2 regions of the Peribacillus sp. NPDC097284 genome follow, and region 1 is predicted to be linked to the other one. Evidence: riboswitches for the same ligand, from Rfam matches in the RefSeq annotation. Region 1 holds a riboswitch; the other holds the start of a gene.
What was found. A riboswitch is a leader RNA that binds a small molecule or an ion and turns the genes downstream of it on or off. The one in region 1 is predicted to bind lysine.

Region 1 (4,820 bases):
AAGGTGCACACCGTTATAAAAAATCATGTCAGCTGAATCAAGTGTTTTCACGTCCCCCTGCGTTGCCTTATATAGGTGGGGGTCGACTCCCGGCCCCATTAAACTTGTGACCTTCACATGTTCACCGCCGATATTCTCGACCAAGTCCCCAATCATCCCCGTCGTAGCTACTACATTCAGCTTTCCTTGAACGTGATTCGATGGTTCATTGCTACATCCTGATATCATGACCACTGCCATAAGCAAGCTTCCAACCCATTTCAAAAACTTCATGTATTCCCCTCCATTTTATAGCCCTATATAAAAAAGTTTACCAAGGGCAAGATTTAGGCCAAAAAAAATCCGTTATATTTTGTCCTACGCGCTAGAATGTTTCCTCTATACAACTTATTTTATACTATACACAATTATTCGTAAAAAGTGCAAATTTTTAAATGTTGGACTGAAGAAATTTAATGCAGGAAAATATATACAAAACAACTTTTGTAAAGTATACTTTACGTACAGTGAGCTTTACATTAAAGAAAGGAGCCTGAGGGGTTGAAAAACAAATTACGGGATATGCGCAAGTCTCATCAACTTACACAAGAAAAGCTATCCGAACTAACGGGCGTATCCCGGCAGACGATTATTTCTATAGAATCCGGAAGATTCGATCCATCCATCAAGCTTGCTTACAAACTGGCAAAAGTGTTCGATTTGACCATTGAGGATATATTTCTATTTGAGGAGGAGGAAATGTAATGGATTTTAACTGGTGGGCTTTTTTAGGAAGTACCCTTGGCATCATCGGAGGGCTGGCTGGATTAAGGGGAGGTCGCCGTGCCGCTGCCAAGCGACGGGGATTGGATGAACGATTTGACCTCATCCGAACTAAAGCACGGGCAACCAGCTGGTTTTTCACCCTTTTTGGGATCTATATCTTTTTCTTCTTATTATTTTTTGGCGTAAAACTCTCTGTTGCCCCTGTTCTAGGTATTCTCTTACTTCTTCATCTCGGGTCATGGGCGATTTCCGTTTTTTATTATGAAGCAAAGCTTTAAATCATTTTTGTGATTTTACTGCTAGATAAGCTAACCCCAACTCAATCCCGCAAAGCACGATCAAACAAAGCAAAGTCGTTAACATCTTCATCCCTCCTTCAAGACTTTTATTAATCTTAAAGGATGAAACCCATACCAGAACAAGTCCCAGCATGAAGGCATTTCCCCTTTATGCTTTCGTTCTCTTGCTCTGAAATGGGTTTCATAGGGTAGACTGTAAAAAACGAAAAATGGTGATCTAATGACGAACATAAAAAAAATCGCTGAATATGCAGGTGTATCGATTACGACCGTATCTCGCGTGATGAATAACCATCCTTATGTAAGTGAGGAAAAGAGAAAGAGTGTACTAAAGGCCATCGAGCAATTGAACTATACGAGAAATATCAACGCCATCCATCTTACGAAAGGCAAGACTCATCTGATTGGCGTCATCATTCCATACACCAATCACCCCTATTACGGAGCAATCATCCAGGGAATTAATAAACAAGCAAATGTCCTTGGTTACCATATTGTCATCTTCCAAACACAATATGAAAGAGAGAAAGAAATCCAAGCACTGAAAATGTTACAAATGAAGCAACTCGATGGCATCATCGTCTGTTCTAGAATCTCAGAAATGAAAGTGCTCTTGGAGTATCATGTCTACGGTCCGATTATCTTATGTGAAGATACATCGCAGTCAGAATTTTCTTCGATCAGCATCGACCATTATGCCGCCTTTTCCTCAGCCCTCGACTACTTGGTAAACAAGGGATATAAGAAAATAGGCTACAGCCTTGGGCGAAAAAAGAGCAGGAATAGTTCACTTCGGATAAAGGCGTTTGAAGATAGCATGAAAAAACATCATTTTATAAGTAAAGAGGAATGGCTGTTTGAAGGCAGTTACTATATCAAAGACGGAGAAAGGGCCTTTCAAGAATGGGTCGCCATGCAGGATAAGCCAGAGGCCATCATTATAACGAACGATGATACGGCAGCTGGCTTCATCATTTCCGCTCAAAAAGCGGGAGTTAAGATACCTGAAGACGTCGCCATCCTTGGTTTCAATAACGATAGTATTAGCGAAATGCTGGACATCTCGACTATATCCCTACCCTTGGATTCGATTGGGAGAATGGCTGTTGACCTTTTTGAGGATCCTGCCACGATCAAACATGTAAAGCTAGGTTTCAGCCTTATAACGCGAAAAAGTGTATAATAATCAGAATTATTTGTTTTTATTATTCACCTATATTATCTATTTGAACACTAAATGGTTTGATTCATGTCTAATTAGGGAAAAAGATACTTGAAAAATAAACATTGCGCTCTCTAGAGGAATATTTTATAATTTTAATATAGCAAATTTCATTCAGTGACTCACAAACTGTATGTCACCATTTAAAATTCGCGTTATTAACAGTACGAATTGAATACTTCCTCATTTACCGATGAGTTAGAGGCTGCGGCTTATAAAAGTAACACGGACGAGATTCAGGAAAGTTGACGACTCCGTTTGAAAGGATAAGTTGCCGAAGTGTAGAAATATTCCTTGTATTTCTAGGCTGGCGATGTTTTCGAACAGGAACATCACTGTCACGTTTTCATAAAACGTGGGGAGCTATCTTCGGAAGGATTAAACGGGTATCTATATACAGCCGTCGATCTTTTTCGACTGCTGTTTTTTTTATATTCCGTCCCCTTCCCATAAAAAGGAGTGTAACATCAATTGAAAAATCAACAACAAAATTCAAATCCTACTGAACTGAAAAGGAGTCTGAAAGCTAGGCACCTTATGATGATATCTCTAGGTGGAACAATCGGCACCGGACTATTTTTAGCGAGTGGTGGTGCCATTCATACGGCTGGCCCCGGTGGTGCATTAGTTGCTTATGCGGTAATTGGCGCCATGGTTTTTTATTTAATGACAAGCCTTGCCGAGATGGCTGCTTATATGCCAGTTGCCGGTTCGTTCCGCGTTTATGCATCCAAATTCGTCGATCCCTCTTTCGGTTTTGCGATTGGGTGGAATTATTGGTATAACTGGGCCATCACGATAGCAGCTGAATTGGCGGCCGTTGTCCTGATCATGAAATTTTGGTTCCCGGATACTCCATCATTCATTTGGAGTGCCGTTGCATTACTCATCATGTTCTTAATTAACTATATGTCCGTTAAGGGCTTTGGCGAAGCCGAATATTGGTTTGCAATGATTAAAATCGTGACCGTCATTATCTTCTTAATTACTGGTTTTTTAATCATTTTTGGCATCATGGGCGGAAATGATCCGATTGGTTTTTCTAATTTCACCATGGGTGATGGGCCATTTAATGGAGGCTTCTTTACCATTCTAGGAGTCTTCATGGCAGCTGGCTTCTCCTTCCAAGGAACGGAATTGCTTGGAGTAACCGCTGGAGAAAGTGAAGATCCTGAGAAAAACATCCCTAGGGCGATCAAATCCGTTTTTTGGCGCATTATCTTATTCTATATCCTAGCAATCTTTGTCATAGGAATGATCATTCCTTTCACGGATGCACGTTTACTAAGTGAAGATGTTGCCGTCAGTCCATTTACGCTTGTTTTTGAACGCGCAGGCCTTGCCTTTGCCGCTGCTGTCATGAACGCAGTCATTTTAACATCCGTACTTTCAGCTGGTAACTCTGGCATGTATGCCTCAACCCGTATGCTATGGGATTTAGCACGTGACGGAAAAGCACCGAAGTTCCTTGGCAAGCTTGATAAAAGAGGCGTACCTGTAAATGCTCTTATCGTGACTTCTTTAGTCGGATGTCTTGCTTTCTTGGCTTCCTTCTTCGGGGATGGAGTCGTGTATATTTGGTTACTGAACGCTTCCGGCATGGCTGGTTTCGTCACATGGGTCGGGATTGCCCTTGCCCACTATCGATTCCGAAAAGCTTATATCGCTCAAGGTCTGGATTTAAATGACCTCCCATACCGTTCAAGAACCTTTCCGTTCGGTCCGGTTTTTGCGCTTGTCCTTTGCCTCTTCATCATCCTTGGACAAGGCTATCAAGCTTTCAGCACAGACGGAATTGATTGGAACTCCATGTTTGTTTCCTACATTGGTCTTCTTTTGTTCTTCGTTCTCTGGCTCGGATATAAAATTAAACATAAATCCAAAATCATTCCCCTTGAGGAATGTGATCTAAAAGTGAAATAAAAAAAAGGACCTGAATCTCTCTTCAACAGAGAAGTTCAGGTCTTTTCTTATTTCAAAAGGTAGACACGGCATTCATATGGACGCAACGGTTCACTGGAGACCGTGTCGCTTTCCTCCTGCTCATAATTGCCGATCAACAGGGTAGCCTTTAATGAATGTAACGCCGTCGGTATCGTCAAAGTCGCTTCTTGTCCCTTAAAGTTGCATAGCACAAGCACCTTTTCCTCACCTAGCGTCCTCGTATAGGCAAAAATCTGTTCATCATCCGGACAAAGTAAATCAAAACGACCATATACGATAATGTCATGTTGTTTACGTAATTGAATGAGCTTTTTATAAAAATGAAAAATGGATTGATGATCATTATAGGCCTTCTCTGCATTGATTTCCGGGTAGTTGGCATTCACGCCGATCCATGGAGTTCCTGTCGTGAATCCCGCATTCCGTCCATCATTCCACTGCATGGGTGTTCGCGCATTATCTCGACTACGTGCATGAATGGCAGCCATCATCTTTTCTTTTGACCATCCATACGTATTCACTAATTCTTCATAGGAATTCATCGTTTCTATGTCACGATACTCTTCTATGCTTTCAAAAGCGATATTGGT
Region 2 (4,820 bases), on a different contig from region 1:
GAACTAGCATAAGACCAGCAAAGATTGTGATTTTAGACTTTTTCATCTACTTTGACCTTCTTTCTATATTTTAAAATCATATTTTCATTATACTGATTTTTTTGATTTTGTATATAAGTTAGAATAATAAATTATTTCTAAAAAATTAAAAATACTCAAAAACCAAGGAAAACCTAGGTTTTTACTACTTTAAGGCTTTAAAGTGCTGCTTACGCCGTTTTATCGGATTTTTTAGAATACTATTATGTTTTTTACTATCGCTTTTTCATACTATTTCAAAAAATCATTTTTGTTTATTTAGTGTTTTTGATATACTTATAAAAAGAAAATCGAGGTAAAAAGAATGAAAAAAATACTTATAGGTACGGGATTTGGTATCGTGCTATCCATTTTGTTATCCCTTATATTCCATCAAGATCTCTCTCTATTGAATTTTATTAATATGACCTTTTACATCAGTGGAGGACTGATTCTTCTAGCATTGGTTACTTTCGTCGTCCAACGAGGATTTTTCGACGTAGTCTTTTATAGTTTCCGGAGAGTATTCCAAATACAAAATCAGCATGTAGGGGAGGAAAAAGAAGACATCCCTAAACTTTCCGATATCATCTCCCTTTCCTCTTCCTTTTCCCTGGTCTTAGGCCTTATCATGTTGTGTATCATGCTACTCTCTCTAGCCGTCTATTATCTTTAATCTTAATCTTTCCATAGAGTCCGGGCACCGAAAAAGGGCAACCTTTTTTTAGGTGCCCTTTTTCTTTATAAAAGCATTAGGTACATCTTTTCATCAGTTTTAATCAATCAGGCAAGGACTTTGGCGTGCTGTCCAAGTTTGAATGCCTCGTGTAGCGCTTCGACCGCTTTGACCATTTCCTTTTCGTTTACGACGGTAGAAACTTTGATTTCCGAAGTGCTGACCATTTTCACTTGGATCCCTGTATTCGCCATGACTTCAAACATCTCTGCGGCCACTCCGGGATTGGAAACCATTCCTGAACCTACGATAGAGACTTTAGCCAACTCGCCTTCCGTTTCTATACCATCAAATTCCAACTGGCTTTTATTGTTTTCAAGAACCATTAAAGCTGCTTTTGTATCTTCGCTTTTAATAGAGAAAGAGAGATTGGTCGTATCTTCTGATGTCATGCTCTGGATGATGATATCTACATTTATGTGATTTTTCGCCAGTGTCGTGAAAATCGTGGATAATACACCAAGTGATCGAGGCAAGCCGTTCACTGTAACTCTTGTGATGCTATCCTCAAAAGCAATACCCCGTACAATTAAATTCTCTTCCATATTCGCTTCCTCCTCAATGATGGTCCCAGATTCTTTTTCTAAGCTTGAACGGACTTCAAGCGAGATTTGATAGTTTTTTGCATATTCAACGGCCCGTGGGTGCAGGACCCCAGCCCCTAAATGGGCCAGCTCCAACATTTCGTCATAAGATACGGATGTTAATTTCCTGGCGTTTTTTATGTAGCGTGGATCTGTTGTGAAAACACCGGTTACATCGGTATAAATGTCGCATCGGTTTGCGTGTAGTGCTGCGGCTATGGCAACCGCCGTTGTATCGGAACCGCCCCGACCCAATGTCGTGATTTCCCCATGTTCATCCATTCCTTGAAAACCGGCAACGATGACGATCTTTTTTGCTTGCAACTGCGCTTGAATTCTGGAAGCATCGAAATTTAAAATTCGCGCATTTCCGTGAACGGACTCTGTCTGCATCCCAGCCTGCCAGCCCGTAAAGGATACGGCTTCATGCCCCTTTTCCACCAATGCCATCGTTAACAAGGCAATCGTAACTTGTTCCCCGGTCGTCAATAACATATCCATTTCCCTCTTACTTGGGGATGCGGAAATATCTCTCGCCATGGAAACCAATTCATCCGTTGTCTTCCCCATTGCCGAAACAACGACAACGACGTCATTACCTTTTTCAGCTTCCTCGATTACACGATTAGCGACATGTTTGATTTTCTCGACACTCCCTACAGAAGTACCGCCAAATTTTTGTACAATCAGTGCCATTCTCATGCACCCTCTCTATCTTTTTTGGCAATAAAAAAAGCAATGAGAATATCTCATTGCTGTGGTTACGTATCCGTTCAGTAATCACAGTGAAATAGCTCTCCAAGGTATCAACCCTGACAATCTGCCATCTTTTAAATGGTCAGACCAGAAAAACAAGGTATGAGTCTTGTTTTCCTTCGGCGTCATTCCCTTTCAAAACCCTTCATTGAAGCTCATACTTCTCTAGGTTTTTACTATTGAATTCCGCACCTCTATCAGCACTTTAAATTGTCTTGTTTAAAAATCCCTTTTAAGCATAGCATAGGAAAAAGACACTCGCAAGGTCATTCTTGTAATTTTCTAAAGATTCCATCCGCTACATTTTTAGGCATTCCCGCTTCGATTATCTGTTCAACTGAGGCCTCTTTCATTTTTTTCAATGACCCGAAATGCCGTAACAGCTGCTTTCTTCTTTTCTCACCTACACCTGGAATATCATCCAGAAGTGAATGAATGGCATTTTTCCCACGAAGCTGGCGATGGAAGGTAATCGCGAACCGATGCACTTCATCTTGGATTCTTTGTAGCAAGTAAAATTCCTGACTTCGCGAATCAAGTGGAATCAGTTCGAGCGGATTTCCAATCATCAATTGGGATGTCCTGTGTTTTTCATCCTTAATAAGGCCAGAAAGCGGAATATCCAGACCGAGTTCATTTTCCAAAATGTCCCGAACGGCCTCCACATGTCCTTTCCCTCCATCGATTATGATCAAGTCAGGAAGTGGAAGGCCATCTTTTAAAACGCGTGAATATCTTCTTCGGACAACTTCACGCATCGATTCGTAATCATCAGGCCCTTTCACCGTTTTAATTTTATACTTTCGATACTCCCGCTTTTCCGGTTTGCCATCAATGAAAACGACCAAAGCGGATACAGGATCACTTCCTTGAATATTCGAGTTATCAAAAGCCTCGATACGATGTGGAGTGTAGATGCCTAACTTATCCCCTAAATTCTCCACTGCCTTGATCGTTCTTTCTTCATCCCGTTCAATTAATGAGAACTTCTCTTGAAGGGCGATGGAGGCGTTTTTATTTGCCAATTGCAGCATATCCTTTTTCGCGCCCCTTTTCGGATGAAGCGTTTTTACACCAAGCAAGCTCTCCGCCAGCTCGGCATCAACAGACTCCGGCAACAATATCTCTTTTGGCTTAAAGTGATTGGCCTTTTCATAAAACTGTCCGAGATACGTAAGAAGCTCCTGTTCCGGTTCATCGTAGACCGGAAAGAGCGAAACATCTCTTTCAATCAGTTTCCCTTGTCGCACAAAAAATACTTGTACGCACATCCACCCTTTATCATAGGCAAAACCGAATACGTCCCTGTCAATGAAATCAGTCGTCATCATTTTCTGTTTTTCCATTGTAATCTCGATGTGGGCAATTTTATCCCGATATTCCTTCGCCCGTTCAAAATCGAGCATTTCAGAGGCTTCAAGCATTTTTTCCGTGAGTTCTTTCTTTATCTCGGTATGACCGCCATTTAAAAATCGGTTAATATCATCGACGATTTGCTTATATTCCCGTTCCTCTACATCATAAACGCAAGGGGCCAAGCACTGGCCAAGGTGGTAATATAGGCAGACACGGTCTGGAAGCGTATTACATTTCCTTAATGGATAGATCCGATCCAGAAGTTTTTTCGTTTCATTGGCCGCAAAAGCATTGGGATAAGGACCAAAGTATTTCCCTTTATCTTTTTTGACTTTTCTCGTGATGATCAAACGCGGGTGTTTTTCAGCCGTCAACTTGATGAATGGGTAGGTCTTGTCATCCTTCAACATGACGTTATATTTTGGATCGTGTTTTTTGATTAAATTCAGTTCTAAAATAAGCGCCTCGATATTGGAGGAGGTAACGATATACTCGAAATCCTCGATTTCATTTACGAGCCTGAATGTTTTCCCATCATGTGAGCCCGTGAAATATGAGCGGACGCGGTTTTTCAATACTTTCGCCTTGCCAACATAAATGATCGTTCCCTGACGATCCTTCATTAAATAACAACCAGGCTGATCAGGGAGAAGGGCAAGTTTATTCTTTATCCGTTGATTCATGCATTCAGCCTCCTGTTCTCCCATTCTACAATCAATTATATATCAAGATACAAAAAAAAGCTTCAAGTCCGTAGACCTGAAGCTCTTCCTTCATTCAAATTAAGCGTGTTTAGCAAGAAGTTCAGCAAGAGCTTCCTTCGGTTGGAATCCAACCACTTTATCCACAACTTCACCGTCTTTAAGAACGATTAAAGTAGGGATGCTCATAACGCCGAATTTTCCAGCTGTTTCTTGGTTTTCATCAACGTCCACTTTTACGATTTTTGCTTTGTCGCCAATTTCTTCATCTAACTCGTGAAGAACAGGAGCGATCATTTTGCATGGTCCACACCATGGAGCCCAAAAGTCTACAAGAACGACACCTTCATTAGTATCTGCTGTGAATGTTTGATCAGTTGAATTTACGATAGCCATATATTTTATCCTCCTAAAATGTACTCAAATAACTAAAGACAGTATAACATTGTAACAGGAACAGATGCTATTATTTTGCTTCAATGGTAGCATGTCCATAAACAGAGAAAAAATACTGCCTAGAACCTAATAGATTGTCATAAAAAGAAAAGGCGCTTGCCAGTTCATTCCCTGACAGACGCCTTTTCTTTTATATCAACTTACAAATCAAGCATTCACCTTTAACTTTTTGAATTCTTCCGTTAACAATGGGATAACTTCGAATAAGTCCCC

Region 2: linked by a shared signal. The riboswitch ahead of ACIQXU_RS02450 (aspartate kinase) and the one ahead of ACIQXU_RS13560 (amino acid permease) in region 1 are both predicted to bind lysine.

The regions. Positions count from the first base shown of each region.
Region 1 covers NZ_JBIWCZ010000006.1:171,240-176,059, forward strand. Annotated here, with positions in the region: gene ACIQXU_RS13540 (metal ABC transporter solute-binding protein, Zn/Mn family) at 1-273, opposite strand, end outside; gene ACIQXU_RS13545 (helix-turn-helix transcriptional regulator) at 541-744, shown strand; gene ACIQXU_RS13550 (hypothetical protein) at 744-1,043, shown strand; gene ACIQXU_RS13555 (LacI family DNA-binding transcriptional regulator) at 1,285-2,247, shown strand; lysine riboswitch at 2,478-2,660, shown strand; gene ACIQXU_RS13560 (amino acid permease) at 2,758-4,209, shown strand; gene ACIQXU_RS13565 (glycoside hydrolase family 13 protein) at 4,257-4,820, opposite strand, start outside.
Region 2 covers NZ_JBIWCZ010000001.1:476,439-481,258, forward strand. Annotated here, with positions in the region: gene ACIQXU_RS02440 (peptide ABC transporter substrate-binding protein) at 1-46, opposite strand, end outside; gene ACIQXU_RS02445 (DUF3899 domain-containing protein) at 344-694, shown strand; gene ACIQXU_RS02450 (aspartate kinase) at 802-2,034, opposite strand; lysine riboswitch at 2,122-2,299, opposite strand; gene uvrC (excinuclease ABC subunit UvrC) at 2,361-4,133, opposite strand; gene trxA (thioredoxin) at 4,233-4,547, opposite strand; gene ACIQXU_RS02465 (electron transfer flavoprotein subunit alpha/FixB family protein) at 4,755-4,820, opposite strand, start outside.